DNA from 3 places in the Pantoea sp. X-Soil-ISGK-259 genome. Region 2 is predicted to be linked to each of the others. Evidence: riboswitches for the same ligand, from Rfam matches in the RefSeq annotation. Region 2 holds a riboswitch; each other region holds the start of a gene.

Region 1 (3,274 bases), on a different replicon from region 2:
TGTCACACAATGAACTTCAGCCAGGTAAACAGCCACCGGTAGCGCCTTCAGCCATCGCAGCCGATAACGTCCGGGTATTTATTGAAACCGGGCCAGGCGCGGGGATACTGACCGCACCCAGCGAGCCACGGGCACTGACCACAGAGGAAGTTAAAGAGATCGTTGCGCTTTACCGACAGGCAGCGGAGAACGCCAAAGCAGCCGGTTTCGACGGCGTGGAACTGCATTCCGCTAACGGCTATCTGATTAACCAGTTTATTTCAGAGCATACTAATCTGCGTACGGATGAATATGGTGGCTCAGCGGAGAATCGTCTGCGCTTCCTGCGTGAAGTCGTTGAGGCCGTCAGCTCGGTCTTTGGCAGCCATCGCGTGGGCGTTCGGTTTGCCCCTCTGTTTTCGAGTACTGACGAAGAGCGCGTTTATCTCGGTCTGGTTGAAAGCGATCCCCATGCCACCTACATCCGTGCCGCTAAACTGTTGAATGAACTTGAAGTCGGTTATCTCTCCATTGCCGAAGCGGACTGGGATAATAGCCCGGACATGCCTGAAAGTTTCCGCGTTGCGCTGCGGGAAACATTCCGCTCTCCGATCATCTATTCCGGTCGTTACACGGCTGAAAAAGCGCAGCATGTACTGGAAAAAGGCTGGGGCGATCTGTTTGGTTTTGGTCGTTCATTTATCGCTAATCCTGATTTGCCTGCACGCATTAAATCAGGTCATCCGCTGAATGAGGTCGACCACGCTTCTCTGTATGGCGGCACGGAGAAGGGTTATACTGACTATCCTGTTTTTCAATCCTGATACTCTGTGAGGCGGCATGTCCCCCGAAAATGCCCTGAAGTTACTGTCCAATCCAACCCGAGTGGCAGTGCTGAAGTGGCTTAAGCATCCTGAAGAAGCGTTTGCGGGCTATACCCAGCTCTATCCCTTCGATCAGTATGGCGTCTGTGCCAGCCTCATACAGGACAAGGCGGGCTTATCACAGCCCGCCACGTCGTTATGCCTGAAAGCACTTCACAGTGCCGGGCTGGTCGAAGCCAGCAAAGTGGGCAAATGGACCTATTATCGTCGTGCTGAACCGCGTATTCGTGAAATCACCGACGTGCTGACACAATCACTGCAGGCGCTGTAAGGCGACTGCAGTTTAAACACCCTCTCATTGCCTACTGCTAACGCATTGCATTTGACTCTGGCGCAAAACCTTGCCTGTCCCCTAAAATTCTTAGCAGCCATCCTGTGCGCGCTTGACGAAGCTGCCCGCTTCACTTACAACTAAACCCGTCAGGGGAGTCTCGCCAGAGAGACTGAGAGGCTAATAGCGCATCGCGCGGCTTAGCGACCCTTAGAACCTGACCCAGTTGATACTGGCGTAGGAAGACGGGTATCGCATCAGATACTTGCCGCAGGGGCGCATGCACGACGCCTCTGCCTTTTCCCTCCGTATCACGGGTCTTCGTTAACGTATAACGAGGCCAAAGTGAAATATCTCATCCAGAATCTCTCTCTTCCTCGCCGGTGGACATCATGAGCCGCTGGTCGGTGCTTGGCAGTGGCGTGGCCGGGCTGTGCGTCGCCACACTGCTGATGGAGCGGGGCGAAACCGTCGAAATCATTACGCAGCCTGACTGTCGTGCCGCCTCACACTGGGCGGGTGGCATGCTCGCGCCCTGGTGCGAAGCGGAAAGCGCGCCTCAGCAGGTGATCGATTGGGGCCAGCACGCTGCAGGCTGGTGGTCGCAACGTGTTGATGGCGTGGAACAGCAGGGTACGCTGGTGGTTGCGCCGCCGCGTGATAGCCGCGAACTGACGCGCTTCGCCAGCATGACGGAAAAACATGAGTGGGTCGTACCGGGTGATATCGAACCGGCGCTGGAAAATCGCTTTGCCCGTGGTCTGTATTTTGCGGCGGAGGCGCATCTCGATCCCCGCCTGGCGTTGCAGCAACTGCGTGACAAATTACAACAGGCTGGCGTGCCCTTACACAGTGGTGAACCCACCGGCACCATCATTGACTGCCGTGGCATTCACGCCGCGGATCAGCAGCCCGCGCTGCGCGCCGTACGGGGTGAAATGCTGATCCTCCAGACGCATGACGTTCAGCTCTCCCGTCCTGTCCGGCTGCTGCATCCTCGCTTTCCCTGCTATCTGGTGCCCCGAGCAGAAGGGCACTTCATGCTGGGTGCCACCATGGTCGAAAGTCACGACAGCAGTCCGATTAGCGCCAGAGCCATGATGGAGTTGCTAAGCGCCGCTTACAGTCTGCATCCGGCGCTGGCTGAAGCGCGGATTGTGGAGAGCGGCACCGGCCTGCGCCCTGCCTATCAACAGAACCTGCCGGAGGTTCGTTTTGAGAATGGCCGTTTTTCGCTCAATGGGCTGTATCGCCATGGCTTTTTGCTGGCTCCGATCATGGCTGAAAACCTCATGCTGCAACTGACTCAGGAGATGACTCATGCGAGTTCAACTTAATGGACGCACGATTGAAACCGATGCAGGCACGCTGGCGGAACTGCTGCAGGAGCAGCAGATCGACCCGCGCTCCGTCGCCGCCGCGCTGAACGGTGAGTTTGTGCCGCGAAGCCGGTATGCCAGCCAGCAACTTGAGGCGGGTAATCAGCTGGAAATCCTGTCACCGATGCAGGGAGGTTAATAATGTTCTATCAATTTGCGCCGCAATCCCGCTTTCTTCTGGGTACTGCTGGCTATCCGTCTCCCGACATTCTGCAGCAGGCGATCGACGCCTCAGGTGCAGAAATCATTACTGTCAGCCTTCGACGGGAGGGCAGCGAAGGGGGTGCCTTCCGCACGCTACTGCAACAGCTCAACAAGCGCATTCTGCCGAATACAGCCGGTTGCCACACGGTAAAAGAAGCCGTGACAACGGCGCAAATGGCGCGTGAACTGTTCGACACGCCATGGATCAAACTGGAAGTGATCGGCCATGCTGACACGCTGCAACCCGATCCTTTTGCACTGGTTGAAGCCGCGCGCATCCTCTGTGCTGACGGTTTCCAGGTTTTTCCCTATACCACCGAAGATCTGATTGTCGGTGAAAAATTGCTGGAAGCGGGTTGCGAAGTGCTGATGCCCTGGGGCGCGCCAATTGGCTCCGGTCAGGGGCTGCGCAATATCGAAGGGCTGCGCACGATGCGTGCGTGGTTTAAAGATGTGCCGCTGATTATCGACGCAGGTATCGGCTCACCCGGTCAGGCGGCGCAGGCTATGGAGATGGGTTTCGACGGTGTGCTGCTCAACACAGCGGTGGCAAAAGC
Region 2 (3,274 bases):
CGAACGCCATTCACTGCTGAATGCCTCCCGCTCTTCCCATAGCGTAAAGTTTGCTCTTAAAATGGGGCAGGAAAAACAGAGCGCTTTTCACAGGGAGTTCCCCTTTTATGTCCTCATCACGTCTGAAGCAGCAGTTCATCCGCCTGTGGCAGAGTTGTCAGGGCCAGACGCAGGAGATTACGCTCAGCGAACTGGCTGATCTGCTGCACTGCTCGCGCCGCCATATGCGCAATCTGCTCAACCGGATGCAGGCCGCAGGCTGGCTGACCTGGCAGGCTGAAGCCGGACGCGGCAAGCGATCGCAGCTTATCTTCTGCTACACGGGCCTGGCCCTGCAGCAGCAGCGTGCCGAGGATTTGCTGGAACAGGATCGCATCGATCAGCTGGTCCAGCTGGTAGGCGATAAAAACCAGGTGCGGCAGATGATCAGCGCGCACCTGGGGCGCAGTTTCCGGCAGGGCAAGCATATCCTGCGGGTGCTCTACTATCGTCCGCTGCTCAACCTTTTGCCCGGCTCGCCGCTGCGGCGCTCGGAAACCCACATTGCCCGACAGATTTTCAACGGTCTGACGCGGATAAATGAGGAAAACGGGGAAATCGAACCCGATATTGCGCACCACTGGCAGCAGACGTCTCCACTTCACTGGCGCTTCTTCCTGCGTCCGGCGATTCGCTTCCATCACGGCAGAGAACTGGAGATGGAGGATGTGCTCGCCACGCTGGAGCGTCAGCGCCCCCATCCGCTCTTTTCCCATATTGCGCAAATCGACTCACCTGCCCCCTGGACGCTGGATATCCGTTTAAGCCAGCCCGACGAGGGCTTGCCCTGGCTGCTGGGCAGCGTCAGTGCGATGATCCTGCCGCGCGAATGGCCGACGCTGCAAGACTTTGCTCGCCAGCCAGTTGGCACCGGTCCTTACCGGGTGATCCGCAATCAGGAGAGCCAGCTGAAGATCGAAGCGTTTGATGACTACTTCGGTTTTCGCGCGCTGATTGATGATGTCTCTATCTGGGTACTGCCCGACATCAGCGATGAGCTGGTCTATGCGGGTGTCCGTCTGCAGGGCGGCAGCACCGATGAAGTTCAGGAGGAGAGCCGCCTTGAAGAGGGCTGCTACTATCTTTTGTTCGACCAGCGTTCAGAGCAGGGTCGCAACGAAGCGGTCCGGCGCTGGGTCAGCTACCTGTTTAACCCCATCGCCCTGCTCAATCACGCTGGTGTCGGCTATCAGCGCTACTGGTTTCCGGCGTATGATCTGCTGCCACGCTGGCATCATCGCCGTGACCTGACGCCAGTAGAAAAACCGCCCGACTTAACCCATCTGACGCTGACCTGGTACAGCCAGCACGTGGAGCATGAAGGCATCGCGAATGCGCTGCGTCCGCTGCTGGCAGAGCATGGCGTCACGCTGGAGACCCGTGAGATCAGCTACGAAAGCTGGTATCAGGGCGAAACGGAGAGTGATATCTGGTTGGGAAGCGTGAACTTTACCCTGCCGCTGAATTATTCGCTGTTCGCACAGCTTTATGAGATCCCGCTGCTGCATCACTGCCTTGCTATCGACTGGCACGGCGATGCGGCCCGCTGGCGCGAGAAAGCGCTGCCGCTGGCCGAATGGAGCAAACAGCTGGTCGACGAAGCCGGCCTGCATCCGCTGTTTCATCACTGGCTGTTGCTTGAAGGGCAGCGCAGTATGCGCGGCGTCCGGATGAATACGCTGGGCTGGTTTGATTTTAAATCGGCCTGGTTCGCCCCACCCGCGCTGTGACGCTTTCGCCCCGGCGCTGAAATGACTAGAATGTGACGTTCTCAACGGGGTGCGGCCTGCCACAAGCAAGCCGCTGAGAGAGACCCGTCGAACCTGATTCGGTTAATACCGACGTAGGGATTTGAGAGGCCTCTGTGCTCAGATCCTTTGCGACTCATCCCCTATTCTCCTGAAGGAGCGCAAAGTGTTAAACAAAGTTCTGCCGGTGCTGCTGTTACTCTCCGCCCCCGTTCTGGCGGCTAAGCCGGTTCTCACGGTCTACACCTACGACTCCTTCTCCGCCGACTGGGGCCCTGGCCCGGCGGTTAAAAAAGCCTTTGAAGCACAGTGCGACTGCGAGCTGAAATTCGTCACGCTGGAAGATGGCGTGTCGCTGCTGAACCGCGTGCGGATGGAAGGCAAAAACAGTAAAGCCGATGTGGTGCTGGGGCTGGATAACAATCTGGTGCAGGCCGCGCAGAAAACAGGTCTGTTTGCCGAAAGTCAGGTCGACACATCGACATTAAAACTGCCCGATGGCTGGCACAACACCACCTTCGTGCCGTTCGATTATGGCTACTTCGCGTTTGTTTATGACAAAACGCGGCTGAAAAATCCGCCAAAAAGCCTGAAAGAGCTGGTCGACAGCCCGGAGAAGTGGCGGGTGATCTACGAAGATCCCCGCACCAGCACGCCCGGCTTAGGTCTGCTGCTCTGGATGCAGAAAGTCTATGGCGATCAGGCTCCGCAGGCGTGGCAAAAGCTGGCGCAGAAAACCGTGACGGTCACCAAAGGCTGGAGTGAAGCCTATGGCCTGTTCCTCAAGGGCGAAGGCGATCTGGTGCTGAGCTACACCACCTCTCCGGCTTACCACATCATCGAAGAGAAGAAAGAGAATTACGCCGCTGCACCCTTTGCAGAGGGTCATTATCTGCAGGTCGAAGTTGCCGCGCAGCTAGCCAGCAGCAAACAGCCGGCGCTGGCACAGCAGTTTATGAAGTTTATGGTCTCACCTGACTTCCAGCGCACCATCCCCACCGGCAACTGGATGTATCCGGTGATTGATACGCCGCTGCCAGCAGGTTTCGCGGCGCTCAACGTGCCTTCCACCGCTCTGCAGTTCTCACCGGAAGAGGTGGCCAGCCAGCGTTCAGGCTGGATTAGCCAGTGGCAACGCGCCGTCAGCCGCTGATGCCGCGCTGGCTGATTCCCGGTTCGCTCGCCACGATATTGCTGACCATCGTGGCATTTATGGCGTTCGGTGCACTCTGGAGCGCCGCACCGGACACGGACTTACGTAGCGTGCTGCAGGATGACTACCTGCATCACGTTATCGCGTTCACTTTTGGTCAGGCGCTGCTCTCCGCCCTGCTGTCGCTGCTGCCTGCGGTTCCGCTGGCGCGGGCGCTCTATCGACGCCGTTTTCCGGGTCGTCTGCTGCTGCTGCGCCTGTGCGCCATGACGCTGGTGCTGCCAGTGCTGGTCGCGGTGTTTGGCCTGCTGACCGTCTATGGTAGCAACGGCTG
Region 3 (3,274 bases), 430 kb from region 2:
TCATCAGCGATTGCGGGAAGGGCCACGGCTGGGAGGTCACGTAACGGACATTTTTGACGCGGATATTGCTCTCTTCCATCACTTCACGGGCCACGGCCTGCTCCAGTGTCTCACCAACTTCGACAAACCCCGCCAGCACGGTATAGACCTTATTGCGATGGCGGGCATGGTTCGCCAGCAGGATTTCATCGCCGCGACGGATCGCCACAATAATGCAGGGTGCAATCTGCGGATAGTAACGCTCGCGGCAATGGCTGCAGAGACAGGCAAACTCATGTTTGCTGTGATGCATTTCATGGCCGCAATAACCGCACCAGCGATGAGAACGGTAGAATTCCGCCAGCTGAACACCGCGACCCACCAGCTGAAACAGCGCTGCATCCTGATCGATTAGCTGACGGACTGAGAACATATCGGCAGAACGCGGTTCACAAATCAGCCAGACTTTTTCGCCCTGCCACTCACCAATGGTCCGGGCCATACTGCCAGTTAAACCAAATTTTTCGGCGTTTCCGTGGGGTAAATCACCTTGTGGCAACCAAATTTTCTGTTCATGGCTGACAATCCACCATCCAGCGTCTACGCTTGAGATTTCGCATTGCATTTATTTCGTCATCCTTAGCGTCAAATCGCACGCTGAAGCCCTGATGTTAAGTGTGTAGATAAACAACTATAACTCACATGGAGTTAGATATGCTTAACCAGTTAGACGTCCTGGCTGAACGCGTAGGTGGCAGTAATGAACTGGTCGATTCGTGGCTTGAAGCCCGTCGTCAGCTACTGGTGACCTATTATCACCTGGTGGGTCTTAAACCTAATAAAGAGGCGCTGACGCGTCTGGATGAACAGGCGCTCGACAACTTCTGTCATGGCCTGGTCGATTATCTTTCTGCGGGTCACTTCAGTATCTATGAGCGTGTGATCAGTGAAATGAGTGGCGACAGCCCGATGATCGCTGCCGCGCAGATTTATCCCCCGCTGGAGGCCAATACGGAACGTCTGATGCAGCTCTATGACGGCCACCTTCAGCAGGCGATTGATGACGAAAACTGCATGACCTTCCAGCAGGCGTTGTCCGAAGTGGGCGAAGTGCTGGAAGCCCGGTTTACACTTGAAGATAAGCTGATTCAGCTGGCATGGGACAACAAGCTCGTCCCCCCGCCAGTGGCGAATGACAGCCAAATCGCCCGCCCGGCCTGATTATCGCCGTCGGGAAAGGGGTTGAGATTATCTTCCAGCCCTTTTATGCTAAACAGGTTCTGCGGAGCGCTTTCCAAAGAACCTTTTTTATTTGTGCATTGAAATTTAAGCTTTTTACGCCGGGGTCTGTTACAGGACGCCAGTGCAAAAAGTAGCTTCTTGTCGGAGTGCCCAGTTGGGCTGAGACCGTTAATTCGGGATCCGCGGAACCTGATCAGGTTAGAACCTGCGAAGGGAACAAGAGTAAATATTCTCTGTATGTCAGCACGCTTACGCTGTCTATACGGTTACTCCTTCCGAACTCCGGACAAGCATCGTTCCCTCTTAACAGGAAGATTGCTATGTCTGACCCAAAAATGACCCGTCGTGAACAGCGTGCCCAGGCGCAGGAATTTATCGATTCTCTGCAAAGCGGCAGTGCCTTTCCCCAGTCCCGTCGCATCTGGATTACCGGCAGCCGGAAGGATATTCGCGTACCCATGCGTGAAATTACCCTGAGCCCGACCCACACTGGCGGTAGCAAAGAACAGCCTCTCTATGAGCAAAATGAAGCGGTGCCGGTCTATGACACGGCAGGCGCTTATGGTGATCCCGCGGCAGAGATTGATGTGCATCGTGGCCTGGAAAAGCTGCGCGCGCGCTGGATTACTGAACGCGGCGACAGCGAACTTCTTGAACAGAACAGCTCAGGCTATACCCAACAGCGACTGGCTGACGAGGGGCTGGATCATCTGCGCTTCGATCACCTTCCGACACCGCGCCGTGCCCGTGCCGGGCGCCGCGTCACGCAGCTGCACTATGCCCGCCAGGGGATCATCACCCCGGAGATGGAGTTTATCGCTCTGCGCGAAAACATGGGGCGCGAGCGAATCCGCAGTGAGGTGCTGCTGCAACAGCATCCGGGTCACAGCTTTGGTGCGCATCTTCCCGCCCGCATCACCCCCGAGTTTGTGCGTCAGGAAGTTGCTGCCGGACGCGCTATCATCCCGGCGAATATCAATCACCCTGAATCAGAGCCCATGATCATAGGCCGCAACTTTCTGGTTAAGGTTAACGCCAACATCGGTAATTCGGCGGTGACCTCTTCCATTGAAGAAGAAGTGGAAAAGCTGGTCTGGTCAACTCGCTGGGGTGCCGATACGGTGATGGATCTCTCTACCGGTCGTTATATTCATGAAACGCGCGAATGGATTTTGCGCAACAGCCCGGTGCCTATTGGTACGGTGCCGATCTATCAGGCGCTGGAAAAAGTGAATGGCGTGGCGGAGGCGCTGAACTGGGAAATATTCCGTGACACGCTGCTTGAACAGGCGGAACAGGGCGTCGATTACTTCACTATCCACGCGGGCGTGCTACTGCGTTATGTCCCGATGACGGCGAAACGTCTGACCGGCATCGTCTCGCGGGGCGGATCGATCATGGCGAAGTGGTGCCTGTCCCATCATCAGGAGAGTTTCCTCTATCAGCACTTCCGTGAGATCTGTGAAATCTGTACGGCGTACGATGTCTCCCTGTCGCTGGGCGATGGCCTGCGTCCGGGTTCGATTCAGGATGCCAACGATGAAGCGCAGTTTGCCGAACTGCGTACCCTGGGTGAACTGACCCGTATTGCCTGGGAATATGATGTTCAGGTAATGATTGAAGGTCCGGGCCACGTGCCGATGCATATGATCCGCCGCAACATGACGGAACAGCTCGAGCTGTGCGATGAAGCCCCCTTCTACACCCTCGGTCCGCTGACCACCGATATCGCGCCCGGCTATGACCATTTCACCTCGGGTATCGGTGCCGCCATGATTGGCTGGTTTGGTTGTGCGATGCTGTGTTATGTCACACCTAAAGAGCATCTGGGTCTGCCCAACAAAGAGGATGTGAAACAAGGATTGATCACCTACAAAATCGCGGCGCATGCCGCCGATCTGGCCAAAGGCCACCCCGCTGCGCAGATCCGTGATAACGCCATGTCCAAAGCGCGCTTTGAATTCCGCTGGGAAGATCAATTCAATCTGGCGCTGGATCCCCACACGGCGCGGGCTATGCATGACGAAACCCTGCCGCAGGAGTCAGGAAAGGT

Evidence for each region. A riboswitch is a leader RNA that binds a small molecule or an ion and turns the genes downstream of it on or off. The one in region 2 is predicted to bind thiamine pyrophosphate.
Region 1: another riboswitch for thiamine pyrophosphate. It lies ahead of AC6I77_RS21020 (FAD-dependent oxidoreductase); the one in region 2 lies ahead of thiB (thiamine ABC transporter substrate binding subunit).
Region 3: another riboswitch for thiamine pyrophosphate. It lies ahead of thiC (phosphomethylpyrimidine synthase ThiC); the one in region 2 lies ahead of thiB (thiamine ABC transporter substrate binding subunit).

The regions. Positions count from the first base shown of each region.
Region 1 is NZ_AP035987.1:389,449-392,722, reverse strand. It holds gene AC6I77_RS21030 (alkene reductase) at 1-803, shown strand, start outside; gene AC6I77_RS21025 (ArsR/SmtB family transcription factor) at 820-1,134, shown strand; TPP riboswitch at 1,276-1,395, shown strand; gene AC6I77_RS21020 (FAD-dependent oxidoreductase) at 1,527-2,471, shown strand; gene thiS (sulfur carrier protein ThiS) at 2,455-2,652, shown strand; gene AC6I77_RS21010 (thiazole synthase) at 2,655-3,274, shown strand, end outside.
Region 2 is NZ_AP035986.1:674,601-677,874, reverse strand. It holds gene sgrR (HTH-type transcriptional regulator SgrR) at 108-1,769, shown strand; TPP riboswitch at 1,805-1,907, shown strand; gene thiB (thiamine ABC transporter substrate binding subunit) at 1,954-2,940, shown strand; gene thiP (thiamine/thiamine pyrophosphate ABC transporter permease ThiP) at 2,916-3,274, shown strand, end outside.
Region 3 is NZ_AP035986.1:242,538-245,811, reverse strand. It holds gene nudC (NAD(+) diphosphatase) at 1-604, opposite strand, end outside; gene AC6I77_RS01100 (Rsd/AlgQ family anti-sigma factor) at 694-1,200, shown strand; TPP riboswitch at 1,354-1,454, shown strand; gene thiC (phosphomethylpyrimidine synthase ThiC) at 1,542-3,274, shown strand, end outside.